DNA from 4 places in the Streptomyces sp. NPDC005706 genome. Region 4 is predicted to be linked to each of the others. Evidence: riboswitches for the same ligand, from Rfam matches in the RefSeq annotation. Region 4 holds a riboswitch; each other region holds the start of a gene.

Region 1 (3,199 bases), on a different contig from region 4:
CTGATCGCCTTCGGCGTACTGGCCGCGTACACCTACTCGTCCGGTCTGCGTGCCCCCGCCCTGATCGCGTTCGTGAAGGACACGCTGATCTACATCGTCATCGCGGTGGCGATCATCTACATCCCGATCAAACTGGGCGGGTTCGACGACGTCTTCGCCAAGGCGGGCGACGCCTTCAGCCAGGTCAACCCGGCGACCGGCAAGCCGCGCGGCGCGCTCGCACCGCCGGAGGCGGGCCAGTGGACGTACGCCACCCTGGCGCTCGGTTCCGCGCTCGCCCTGTTCATGTACCCGCACTCGATCACCGCGACCCTGTCGTCCAAGAGCCGTGAGGTGATCCGCCGCAACACCACCCTCCTGCCGCTGTACTCGCTGATGCTGGGTCTGCTGGCCCTGCTGGGCTTCATGGCGATCGCGGCCGGGGTGAAGGTCACCAACGGCCAGCTGGCGATCCCGCAGCTGTTCGAGGACATGTTCCCGGACTGGTTCGCGGGTGTGGCCTTCGCGGCGATCGGCATCGGCGCCCTGGTGCCCGCGGCCATCATGTCCATCGCGGCGGCGAACCTGTTCACCCGCAACATCTACAAGGACTTCATCAAGCCGGACGCCACGCCGAAGGAGGAGACCCGGGTCTCCAAGATCGTGTCGCTGCTGGTGAAGGTGGGCGCGCTGGTCTTCGTCCTGACGATGGACAAGACGGTCGCCATCAACTTCCAGCTGCTGGGCGGCATCTGGATCCTGCAGACCTTCCCGGCCCTGGTCGGCGGCCTGTTCACCCGCTGGTTCCACCGCTGGGCGCTGCTCGCCGGCTGGGCGGTCGGCATGGTGTACGGCACGCTCGCCGCGTACGGGGTGGCCTCGCCGACCCAGAAGCACTTCGGCGGCTCCGCGAAGGAGATCCCGGGCATCGGGGAGATCGGCTACATCGGTCTCACCGCGTTCGTGCTCAACGTCGTGGTCACCGTGGTGCTCACGTTCGTCCTGAAGGCCGTGAAGGCCCCGGAGGGCCTCGACGAGACCCGGCCGGAGGACTACACGGCGGACGCGGGCGACCCGGGGGTCGAGGTGGAACTCCCGCCCGCCACCGCGGGCAGCGCCCACTAGCGCGAGCCGGCCACGAACCACCCCACAGCGGGCCGCCGAGGGCACCACCCACGGCGGCCCGCTGTCATGCGAGTTGACCCTGCGGAGCCACCACAACACGCAACAGGCACAACATGTGGGGGTGACACGACAGCCCGGCACTAGATGTATGCTCATGCTCGCTGTCGCCGCAGGGGAATCCGGTGCGAATCCGGAACTGTCCCGCAACGGTGTACTTGCGTGTTTCCGCACGCCTGTTTCAGTCCGAGGACCTGTCGGCAGCGCGCGCCCGGCCGTCCGGTCCGGGTGCTCATCGACGTCCGGGCCTCGTGGAATGGGCCGGGGACGCGACGCCGTGCGCGCTCGCGCTGACCCCTGCCCTCCGCAAGGCCCCGTGCCGAGCGAGGGAGAGCCCCACGTGACCATCGCGCCAGCCGACCCGGCTTCAGCCATCCCGGCGAGCGGAGCCCCGGTGGAGACCGACGGTCCCGGTACCGCGCTGCTGCGGACCCTGACCGAGCTGACCGCCGACCTCCCCGACGCCGATCCCGGCCGAGTCGCCGCGGCCGCGCTGCGCGGCCGGTCCGCCCGGGCCGACGAGGCGGAGTTGCGCGAGCTGGCCACGGAGGCGGCCGCCGGACTGATCTCCGAGGATCCCGCCTACTCCCGGCTGGCCGCCCGGCTGCTGACCGTCTCCGTCCGCGCCGAGGCCGCCTCGCAGGGCGTCACGTCCTTCACCGGGTCCGTCGCCGTGGGCCACCGGGAGGGTCTCATCGCCGACCGCACGGCGGAGTTCGTACGGCTGCACGCCGAACGGCTCGACGCGCTGGTCGACCCGGCGGCCGACGACCGCTTCGGCTACTTCGGCCTGCGCACGCTGCACAGCCGGTACCTGCTGCGCCACCCCATCACCCGCCAGGTGATCGAGACGCCCCAGCACTTCATGCTGCGCGTCGCCGCCGGGCTGGCCGAGGACGACACCGCCCGCTCCGTGGACGAAGTCGCCGCGCTCTACGGGCTGATGAGCCGCCTCGACTACCTGCCCTCCTCCCCCACTCTCTTCAACTCCGGCACCCGGCATCCGCAGATGTCGTCCTGCTACCTCCTCGACTCCCCGCTGGACGAGCTGGACTCCATCTACGACCGCTACCACCAGGTCGCCCGCCTCTCCAAGCACGCCGGCGGCATCGGCCTGTCGTACTCCCGTGTCCGCAGCCGCGGTTCGCTGATCCGGGGCACCAACGGGCACTCCAACGGCATCGTGCCGTTCCTGAAGACGCTGGACGCCTCGGTGGCCGCGGTGAACCAGGGCGGCCGGCGCAAGGGCGCCGCCGCCGTGTACCTGGAGACCTGGCACTCCGACATCGAGGAGTTCCTCGAGCTGCGCGACAACACCGGTGAGGACGCCCGCCGTACGCACAACCTGAACCTCGCGCACTGGATCCCGGACGAGTTCATGCGCCGGGTCGACGCCGACGAGCGGTGGTCGCTGTTCTCCCCGGCTGACGTGCCGGAGCTGGTGGACCTGTGGGGCGAGGAGTTCGACGCCGCGTACCGCAGGGCGGAGGCCGCCGGGCTCGCGAAGAAGACGATGCCCGCCCGGGACCTGTACGGCCGCATGATGCGCACCCTCGCGCAGACCGGCAACGGCTGGATGACCTTCAAGGACGCCGCCAACCGCACCGCCAACCAGACGGCGACCGCCGGCCACGTCGTGCACTCCTCGAACCTGTGCACCGAGATCCTGGAGGTCACGGACGACGGCGAGACCGCGGTCTGCAACCTGGGGTCGGTCAACCTAGGCGCCTTCGTGGACACGGCGGCCGGCGGCCTCGACTGGGAGCGGCTCGACGAGACGGTCCGCACGGCCGTCACCTTCCTCGACCGCGTGGTCGACATCAACTTCTACCCGACCGAGCAGGCGGGCCGGTCGAACGCCAACTGGCGTCCGGTGGGCCTGGGCGCGATGGGCCTGCAGGACGTCTTCTTCAAGCTGCGGCTGCCCTTCGACTCCCCCGAGGCCAAGGCCCTGTCCTCCCGGATCGCCGAGCGGATCATGCTCGCCGCGTACGAGGCCTCCGCGGACCTCGCCGAGCGCAACGGCCCGCTGCCGGCC
Region 2 (3,199 bases), on a different contig from region 4:
GCTGCGCGGATACACCTGGTAGACGACGGCCTGGCGCCACCAGTCGGGGTTCCGGGACGAGAGGTCTGCCATACGGGCTCCCTTCGGGGAAGGACGACAGTACAGAGACTGTCCACATTGCCCGGAAAGGGAACCTTCGGACGATGAGGAGTGGATCATTCCTCGTGTGATGAAGTTGTGACGGCTTCATGAACGACCTCTGTATTGCCGCAGGTTGACAGGTTTCAACAGGGCCGATCACCATGGCCTCACACTGTGGCGCATATGACCGATGGGCCGCGTGTCTCTTCTGACTTCTTCGCTCACTCGAGCTTCTGCGATGGGATATCCATGTCCATAGCCAGACGTGTCACCGCGCGCCGCCTGCTGGGGACGGGCGCCGCGTCGCTCGCCCTCTGCGCCGCCTCGATCGCCGCCGCCTCCGGCGCCTGGGCCCACGGCACGCACGGCGGTGACGGCTGGACGGCCGGCGGCCACTACACGCCCGGCACCGGCGCCGGCACCGAGACCGGCACCGACCGCTGCCAGTTCTCGCTGGACGGCGTGAACTTCTTCGACTCGGTGAAGGTGGACGACCAGAACCTCAGGCCGACCGAGGACGGCAAGGTCCACGTCAAGGTCCGCGCCGCCGGGGACGCCGCCGGCTGCACCGCCTCGCTCGCCTCCTACCTCGCCCACGGCGCGAGCTTCGCCACCTCCGGTGAGCAGGTCTTCGTCGACTTCGACACGGTGGCCGTCAAGCCGGGCGCGACCGACTCCCTCGACATCTCGGTGCCGGACGCGGGCTGCTTCGCGCAGATCGACCTCTACCGGGGCGCGGTCAAGTTCGACGGCAAGTCCGGCGCGGACGACGGCTTCGAGCACGGGGACCTGCCCAAGGGCCCGGACCACCCGGTCATCAAGGACAAGCTGATCGCGGCCTGGAACGGCGGCACGAAGGACTGCACCAGCGTCCCGGAGGAGCCGCAGTCCCCGTCGCCGAGCGCCCCCGCGGAGGAGTCCGCACCGCCCGCGCCGAGCGCCTCGGAGTCGTCCGCGGCACCGTCCCCGGCCTCCTCGGAGTCCGCGCCGGCCCCGTCCGCCTCCGAGTCGCGGGCCGGCTCGGCGCCCACGCCGGACGGTGGCGGTGACGACGACGGCGACCTCGCGGAGACCGGTGGCGGCGGCAACTCGGGCCTGATCGCGGGCGGAGCCGCCGTGCTGGTCGCGGGCGGCGCCGCGTTCGTGGTCCTCGCGCGCCGCAGGCGGGGCGCCCAGGGCTGACCCTCCGCCTCCTCACGCACACCACGACCCCCGCCGCTCGCGGCAGCCGCGAGGCCTGCGAGACGGCGGGGGTCGTTCCGTATGTGATCTTGAGTACCCGCGCCGATGTGCGGCTGTACGGACGGGCGTTCACCTGCCTACGGTGGGCGGGCCGTGGTGCTCGGGAAGTCGGTGACGGCCCCTCAGGGGTCCATGCCGACGCGGCCCTCGCCACTGTGATCGGGGAGTTCCCGTCCCGTCCGGCGTCCGCCGGGCCACTGGCCGTGTCCACGGCTGGGAAGGCAGGGACGGCGAACGCACCACCCCGTAAGCCAGGAGACCGGCCACGGCAGCTCACGAGATGATCCACGAGGTGCTGGAGCGTGAATCCGATGGCCGATGCCGCTGCCTTCCGATGGCGACGCGAGGACACGATCAGAACGGCGGGGCTGCTGGCGGTGATCGCCGCCCTGCACGTCGTCGCCTTCGGGGTGCTGTTCCTGCTCGTCGCCCCCGGGCACTACAAGGTCGGGCAGGACGTCTTCGGCGTCGGCCTCGGCGTCACCGCCTACACCCTCGGCATGCGGCACGCCTTCGACGCCGACCACATCGCCGCGATCGACAACACCACCCGCAAGCTGATGGCCGACGGCAGACGGCCGGTGTCGGTGGGCTTCTGGTTCGCGCTGGGGCACTCCAGCGTGGTGGTGCTGCTGGCCCTGCTGATCGCGGGCGGCACCCGGCTCGCCGGCCGGGTCATGGACGAGCACTCGCGCACCCACCAGGTGCTCGGCTTCATGGGCACGACGATCTCCGGCACCTTCCTCTACCTCATCGCCGCCCTCAACCTGGTCGCGCTGGCCGGCATCCTGAGGGTGTTCCGGGCGATGCGGTCCGGCACGTACGACGAGCGGGAGCTGGAACAGCACCTGGACTCGCGGGGGTTCATGAACCGTGTGCTGGGGCGGCTGACCAGGTCGGTGTCCCGGCCGGGCCAGATGTTCCCGCTGGGCTTCCTGTTCGGGCTCGGCTTCGACACGGCCACCGAGGTCACGCTGATGGTGATGGCCGGTTCGGGCGCGGCGGCCGGGCTGCCCTGGTACGCGGTGCTGTGCCTGCCGCTGCTCTTCGCCGCCGGGATGAGCCTGTTCGACACCCTCGACGGCACGTTCATGAACTTCGCCTACCAGTGGGCGTTCTCCAACCCGGTCCGCAAGGTGTTCTACAACCTCACCATCACCGGTCTGTCCATCGCCGTCGCCTTCTTCATCGGCACCATCGAGCTGGTCGGGGTCCTGCACGAGAAGTTCGACCTGGGCGACGCCGTGACCGGCTGGATCGCCGGGCTCGACCTGGACAGCGTCGGCTACGTCATCGTCGGGCTGTTCGTGGTGGTGTGGGCGGCGGCGCTGGCGTACTGGCGGCTGGCGCGGGTGGAGGAACGCTGGGCGGCACGGGTCCCGGCGACGTCCGAGTGACCCCGGACCCGCGGCCTGCCCTCCCCGTCCCTCACCCCGCCTGTCCCTGAGGCCCCTCGACGGTCTCCAGGTACAGCTTCACGAACCGGTCCACGTCCACCTGCAACGCCACGTCCACCAGGGCCTGTTCGCGGGCTCCCTCGTGGATCTCGGACTCGCCGGGGCGGGGGCGGCGGTCGACGAGCGTCTGGCCGCGGGCCGGACCGGGCGCGAGGCAGACCTCGACCGGCAGGCGCCGGGTGGTGATGCCCGCCGGATCGGCGACCGCGCACACCGCGCCCGCGTCACCGAGTCCGCCCGCCTCCTCGGCCTCCGGCGCGCCGCCCTGCGCGGTGGGCCGGTGGGCGAGGAGCTCACCGGCCAGCCGGGTGCCCGGATCGGCGCTGCCGCGCAGCCGGTGCACATCGGTGCCGGGCACGACGACCCGCATGAAGACGTCCAGTCCGTACATCGTGATCGGCACCCCTGCGGTGAGCAGC
Region 3 (3,199 bases), on a different contig from region 4:
GTCGAACTCCCGGTACGTGACCCCGGGAGCGATCCGCCTGCCGGGTCCGCCGGCCGGCACGGCACCGGCCGGCGCCGCCCCGGCCAGGGCCGCGCCGGCCAGTACGCCGAACGCCGTGAGAACCGTGAGAACCGATCTGCCCGCCGCCGCCCGCCGCCCGTCCCGATTCATCGCGCCCCCTGATGCCTCGTCAACTGCCGTCAGTGCTCGGGGGAAGTGCACCAGACGACGGTGACGTGCGGGGCGGCTAGGCGTCGACTACGCGAGAACGGGTGAGAAAACGCACCCCCTCGGGTGCCTCCAGTGAGAAACCGCTGCCTCGTCCGGGTACGACGTCCACGATCAGCCGGGTGTGGCTCCAGGCCTCGTACTGGCTCCGCGACATCCAGAAGGTCACGGGCTCCTCGACGCCGTCCACCGCCAGCTCGGCCAGCAGCACGTCCGAACCGCCGGTGCGGAACTCGCCGTCGGGGTAGCACATGGGCGCGCTGCCGTCGCAGCAGCCGCCGGACTGATGGAACATCAGCGGTCCGTGTTCCGCTCGCAGCCGGCGTACCAACTCCGCTGCCTGTGGGGTGAGTTCGACGCGGGGCAGTTCCTCTTGCATGGTCACCGTCCTGGAGAGCCGGGGGCGTCGGACCCGGCCCAGTCTCACGGCCGGCCGCAACGGCGTCCAGGGGGCGGTGGCGTTCCTCAGCGGTCGGGGGCGCCCTCCGGCGTGCCGCTCGTCCCGCCCAGGACGGTGGCCGGCGTGAGGTTCCAGCGTCCGGCCCGGCCGGTGAACCCGGCGGCGGTCAGGGGCGGTACGTCGATCCGCCAGAAGGCGGCCTCCGGAGCGCCGAGCACCCGCACGGTCACGGCGCGCACGACCTCCGGCTCGACCACCGCCACCGTGCGGCCGGCGGACCGGGCGGCCTCCTCCAGCCAGCCCCCGACCCGGGCGCACAGCAGGCGCACCGACTCGCCGCCGTGCGGGCTCGCCGCCGGGTCGGCCAGCCACCGGGCCAGCGCCTCCGGCTCCGCGGCGCCGACCTCCTCCAGTGTCCGCCCCCGCCAGCGGCCCATGCCGAGCCCGGCCAGGGCGGGTTCGGCACGTGCGTCGAGACCCAGCGCGGCCGCCGTCTCCCGGCAGCGGGCCGTGGGGGAGACGAGGGCCACGGCGGCGGGCCGCAGTCCGTCCGCGGCCGACCGGGCGCGCGCGGCGCCCGCCGCGTCGAGTGAGCATCCGTCGTCGAAGCGGGCCTCCCGCAGGGCCGGGTTCATCGCCGGTGAGATCAACATCACTCGGGTCGTCATGAGGTCGCCTGCATGGTCAACGGCCCTTTCGGCACAGGGGTTCCACAGCGTACGGCGGCCGCGGGGCGCACCGCCCCGCACCCGTGCGCCCTTGGCCGCACCCGCGCTTCGCGGTACCTTCTCGGCGATATCGACGACGGAATGCGGAAGCCGGTGGGAATCCGGCACGGTCGCGCCACTGTAAGCCCCGTTCACACCATTCCTGGTGCGGACCGGGCAAGTCAGACCCGCCCGTCGTCCCGTGCACCACCGAGCAGGGACGCGAGTTCCCCAGGAGGTCCTGCCATGGCGCAGTCCGCCGTTCAGCCCAGCACCAACCCCACCGCCCTCCCCGCCAAGCTGCCGATCGGCGCCATCGCCCCCTGGGCGGTCTTCTTCGGCGTCCTGATGCTGGTCCTGCTGTACTTCGTCGGCGCCGAACAGGGCGCGACCTCCGTGATGTCCGGCGAGAACGTGCACGAGTGGGTGCACGACGCCCGGCATCTGCTCGGCTTCCCCTGCCACTGACCGGGGCGAGGAAGCGCACGAGCTCATGAACTCGGCAACTGTCCGGAACCTGTTGGTGCGTGGCATGCTCGCGGGACTCGCCGCGGGCCTGCTCGCCCTCGTCGTCGCCTACTTCCTCGGTGAGCCGCGTGTCGACTCGGCCATCGCCTACGAAGAGGCGCACTCCCACGAACACGGCGTGGAGGCGGTCTCCCGCACGATGCAGTCGACCGCCGGCCTGTCCACCGGCGTCCTCCTCTACGGCATCGCGTTCGGCGGCATCGCCGCCCTCGCCTACTGCTTCGCGCTGGGGCGCATCGGCCGCTTCGGGCCGCGCGCGAGCGCGCTGCTCCTGGCGGCCGCCGGCCTCGTCGCCGTCTACGTCGTGCCGTTCCTGAAGTATCCGGCCAACCCGCCGTCCGTCGGTGACCCCGACACGATCGGTAAGCGCACGACGCTGTACTTCCTGATGATGGTCCTGAGCGTGCTGCTGGCGGTCGCCACGGTGATCCTCGGCAAGCGGCTGGCCCCCCGCCTGGGCAACTGGAACGCGACCGTGGCCGCGGGCGCGTTCTTCCTGCTGGCCGCCGGGCTCGCCTACGCGTTCCTGCCGGCCGTCGACGAGGTCCCCAAGGACTTCTCCCCGAGCCTGCTGTGGCGGTTCCGCCTGGCGGCACTGGCCGTCCAGGCGACCCTGTGGACCGCGTTCGGGCTGGTCTTCGGCGTCCTCGCGGAACGTGTGCTCACCGCCGAGCGCACGGCCGGTGAGCGGCAGGACGCCGGTCCGCGCGCCCCGGCCGCGCACCACTGAGGCACCCGGCACTCCGGCGTGAGGCACCGGCCCGCTCGCGGGCCGGTGCCTCACGCGTCGTGGCGGACTCCGCGGCCGGCGTCAGAGGCGGTCCGCGGGGCCCGGTTCAGAAGGCGTACCGGATGCGCAGCCAGGGAGCGTGCGCCGCGACGAGCCCGCGCAGGTCGTCCAGGGCCCTCGCTTTGACCAGGTGGTCGTAGCGCACGTTCAGCGCCCCGTTCTCGGAGCGTTTGCCCTGCTGGATGCCGGGCTGCCAGAGCACGTCCTCGGCGCGCGGATGCCAGCCGAGGTTGACCTCGTGCAGTTCCCGGTTGTGGGTCAGCGTGATCACCTCGGCGGCCGCCTGCCGCTTGACCCGGGCCGGGAGCACGTCGTCGAGCTGCCGGAGCAGTTCGGCCCAGGCCTCCTGCCACCCGGGGCGCAGCACCACGGGGGAGAGGTTGAAGTGCACCTCGTACCCCGCGTCCAGGAAGTCGGCCGCGGCGGCGACGCGCTCGGCCACCGGTGACGTCCGGATGTCCAGCAGCCGGGAGTCCTCGCCCGGCATGACCGAGAACCGGACGCGGGTGCGGCCCCGCGGATCCAGTGCCAGCAGATCCGGGTTCA
Region 4 (3,199 bases):
CAAGCACGAGGGCGACGCCACCCGCAAGGGCTACCGCGCCGGCCAGATCGCCTCCGCCGGACTGGTCTCCCTCGCGCACGGCACCAACGACGCCCAGAAGACGATGGGCATCATCACCCTGGCGCTGATCGCGGGCGGTGCCATCGCCCCGGGCTCCAACCCTCCCACCTGGGTGATCCTCTCCGCCGGCATGGCCATCGCGCTCGGCACCTACATCGGCGGCTGGCGCATCATCCGCACCATGGGCACGGGCCTGACCGAGCTGGAGTCGCGCCAGGGCTTCGCCGCCCAGACCAGCGCCGCCACGGCCATCCTGGCCTCGTCGCACCTCGGCTTCTCGCTGTCCACCACCCATGTCGTCTCCGGTTCGGTGATGGGCGCGGGTCTGGGCCGCAAGGGCGGCGTGGTCCGCTGGTCCACCGCGACCCGCATGGCCGTCGCCTGGGTCCTCACCCTGCCGGCCGCCGCCCTGGTCGGCGCGCTCGCCGAGTCCGTCACGGACCTGGGCGACTGGGGCACCGCCGTCGTCGCGGTCTTCCTGGTCGGCTCCAGCGCCGCCATCTGGAAGCTCTCCCGCCGCGAGGTCGTCGACCACACCAACGTCAACGGCACCGACGAGGCCGCCGAGCCCGCCGGTGTGGTGACCACCGCGATCGCCGCGGTGACCCCGCCGCCGGCCGGCACCCTCACCCTCACCGAGGGGCCGGCCATCAGCTTCCCGACGCAGTCCGGCGGCCCGGCCCCGGCCGTCGCCGAAGTCACGGCACCGGCCGCTGCGGCCGTGCCCCCGGCCGCCACCGTCTGACCCGGTTACCGAAGGAAAAGCAACATGAAGATCGACTGGGCGTCCATCGGCTCCGTCTTCGGCGTCAGCCTGGCCTTCACGGTGGGCCTGGTGGCCCTGTTCACCCTCGGCGTCAACGGCCTGTCCCGGCGGGAGAGGGCGGCGGCGCAGGGCGGGTCCGCGGCGCTCGCCGTGACGGGCGCGTACGTGTGCTTCGCGGCGTGCGCGGCGGCCGTGGCCTACGGCATCTACCTGATCGTGGCCAAGCCCTGACCCGAGCCACCCTCGAAGAGGCTCCCCGCCGGTGTGTTCCGGCAGGGAGCCTTTTCCATGTCCGGATCTCGCCGGTGTGGGGCTCAGCACACTCTCCCCTCGCAGGTCAAAGGCAAGTTGACGGCCCTTCGGGGCGCGTGGTGGACTGCCCGGGCCATGTACGGCGGCAGGAGAGGAAGCCGGTGCGAATCCGGCGCGGTCCCGCCACTGTGACCGGGGAGTGATCCCCGGGAGCCAGGAACTCTCACCGCCGGCTTCGTCGAACCAGGGCGCGGACACCCTGAGTGAGGACACATATCGCCATGCTCGGCCGCAGATCGAGGACCCGTACCAGGGCCTGTCACGAGAGTCCCGCCCCCGCGCCCACGGCCGGCTGAGCCGATGGGTGCCGATCGCGCTTACGCGTACGGCGCCGCCGCCGGCCTTCTCGGTGACCTGCTCCTCGGCGATCCGCGCCGCGGGCATCCGGTCGCCGCGTTCGGGCGGTCGGCCGCTGCCGTGGAACGCGTGCTGTGGCACGACCACCGCGGCTGGGGCGCGCTGCACACCGCCGTCTGCGCCGGCGGCGCCGTGGCCGCCGGGCTCGTCGCCCAACGGGCCGTGCGCCGCTCCCCCGTCGCCTCCGCCGCGCTGACCGGCGTGGCCACCTGGGCCGTCGTCGGGGGCACCTCGCTGGCCCGCGAGGCCCGGGCCATCGGGCGCGCGCTGGAGGCCGGGGACGTGCCGGCGGCCCGCGCGCGGCTGCCCCATCTGTGCGGCCGGGACCCGCAGGCGCTGGACGCCGACGGGATCGCCCGGGCCGTGGTCGAGTCCGTCGCCGAGAACACCTCCGACGCCGTCGTGGGCGCGCTGGTGTGGGGTGCCGTGGGCGGGGTGCCGGGGCTGCTCGGGTTCCGCGCCGTCAACACCCTGGACGCGATGGTCGGTCACAAGTCTCCGCGCCTGCGCCGCTTCGGCTGGGCCTCCGCCCGGCTCGACGACCTCGCCGGGTGGCCGGGGGCCCGGCTGACGGCCGTGCTCGCCGCGCTGGCCGGACCGGACCCGCGGGGTGCCGTACGGGCCTGGCGGGCGGACGCGGCCAAGCACCCGAGCCCCAACGCCGGTCCCGTCGAGGCCTCGTTCGCGGGCGCCCTGGGCGTACGGCTCGGCGGGACGCTCTCCTACGCCGGGCGGGTGGAACACCGGCCCGTACTGGGCGGCGGCACCGGGCGGGCCGTCCGGGTCGCCGACATCGACCGGGCCGTGACGCTCTCCCGCCGCGTCGGCCTGCTCGCGCTCGGTGTCACCGCCGGTGCGCGCCTCCTCGCGAAGGGACGTGGCAAGTGAACGGTGGTCTCCTCGTCGCCGGCACCACCTCCGACGCCGGCAAGAGCGTCGTGACGGCCGGGATCTGCCGCTGGCTGGTGCGCCAGGGCGTGAAGGTCGCGCCGTTCAAGGCGCAGAACATGTCCCTCAACTCCTTCGTCACGCGCGAGGGCGCCGAGATCGGGCGGGCACAGGCGATGCAGGCGCAGGCCTGCCGGGTGGAGCCGACCGCGCTGATGAACCCCGTGCTGCTCAAGCCCGGCGGTGAACAGAGCAGCCAGGTGGTGCTGCTGGGCAGGCCGGTGGGCGAGATGAGCGCGCGCGGCTACCACGGCGGGCGCCAGCAGCGGCTCCTGGGCACGGTGCTGGACTGCCTGGCCGAGTTGCGGGGCACGTATGACGCGGTGATCTGTGAGGGGGCCGGTTCGCCCGCGGAGATCAATCTGCGGCGGACGGACATCGTCAACATGGGGATCGCGCGGGGCGCGCGGCTGCCCGTGCTCGTGGTCGGCGACATCGACCGCGGCGGCGTCTTCGCCTCCTTCTTCGGCACCGTCGCCCTGCTGTCGCCCGAGGACCAGGAACTGGTCGCCGGTTTCCTGGTGAACAAGTTCCGGGGCGACGTCTCCCTGCTGGAGCCCGGCCTCGACATGCTCCACGGCCTCACCGGACGGCGGACGTACGGCGTGCTGCCGTTCCGGCACGGGCTCGGCATCGACGAGGAGGACGGGATGGGGGTCCCCCCGCGCGAGCGAAGCCGAGCGTGGGGGAGGGTGTCGCTGCGCGGCACCGTGCGGGAGTCCACGGTGGCTCCCCCGGTCGGTGAGGACGTGCTGC

Evidence for each region. A riboswitch is a leader RNA that binds a small molecule or an ion and turns the genes downstream of it on or off. The one in region 4 is predicted to bind cobalamin.
Region 1: it holds a riboswitch for cobalamin, as region 4 does, so the genes downstream of both, ABZ478_RS06085 (ribonucleoside-diphosphate reductase subunit alpha) here and ABZ478_RS32270 (cobalamin biosynthesis protein) in region 4, are expected to answer to the same signal.
Region 2: it holds a riboswitch for cobalamin, as region 4 does, so the genes downstream of both, ABZ478_RS12575 (HoxN/HupN/NixA family nickel/cobalt transporter) here and ABZ478_RS32270 (cobalamin biosynthesis protein) in region 4, are expected to answer to the same signal.
Region 3: it holds a riboswitch for cobalamin, as region 4 does, so the genes downstream of both, ABZ478_RS15755 (CbtB-domain containing protein) here and ABZ478_RS32270 (cobalamin biosynthesis protein) in region 4, are expected to answer to the same signal.

The regions. Positions count from the first base shown of each region.
Region 1 covers NZ_JBEXYS010000002.1:550,330-553,528, reverse strand. The annotation lists gene mctP (monocarboxylate uptake permease MctP) at 1-1,104, shown strand, start outside; cobalamin riboswitch at 1,240-1,378, shown strand; gene ABZ478_RS06085 (ribonucleoside-diphosphate reductase subunit alpha) at 1,502-3,199, shown strand, end outside.
Region 2 covers NZ_JBEXYS010000005.1:280,481-283,679, forward strand. The annotation lists gene ABZ478_RS12565 (alpha-amylase family glycosyl hydrolase) at 1-72, opposite strand, end outside; gene ABZ478_RS12570 (LAETG motif-containing sortase-dependent surface protein) at 331-1,263, shown strand; cobalamin riboswitch at 1,401-1,606, shown strand; gene ABZ478_RS12575 (HoxN/HupN/NixA family nickel/cobalt transporter) at 1,635-2,720, shown strand; gene ABZ478_RS12580 (nucleoside hydrolase) at 2,752-3,199, opposite strand, start outside.
Region 3 covers NZ_JBEXYS010000007.1:165,240-168,438, forward strand. The annotation lists gene ABZ478_RS15740 (phosphodiester glycosidase family protein) at 1-171, opposite strand, end outside; gene ABZ478_RS15745 (DUF779 domain-containing protein) at 248-607, opposite strand; gene ABZ478_RS15750 (histidine phosphatase family protein) at 694-1,296, opposite strand; cobalamin riboswitch at 1,402-1,546, shown strand; gene ABZ478_RS15755 (CbtB-domain containing protein) at 1,582-1,803, shown strand; gene ABZ478_RS15760 (CbtA family protein) at 1,829-2,593, shown strand; gene ABZ478_RS15765 (spore photoproduct lyase family protein) at 2,700-3,199, opposite strand, start outside.
Region 4 covers NZ_JBEXYS010000031.1:33,763-36,961, reverse strand. The annotation lists partial or broken gene ABZ478_RS32280 (inorganic phosphate transporter) at 1-682, shown strand, start outside; gene ABZ478_RS32275 (hypothetical protein) at 830-1,057, shown strand; cobalamin riboswitch at 1,181-1,322, shown strand; gene ABZ478_RS32270 (cobalamin biosynthesis protein) at 1,439-2,383, shown strand; gene ABZ478_RS32265 (cobyric acid synthase) at 2,380-3,199, shown strand, end outside.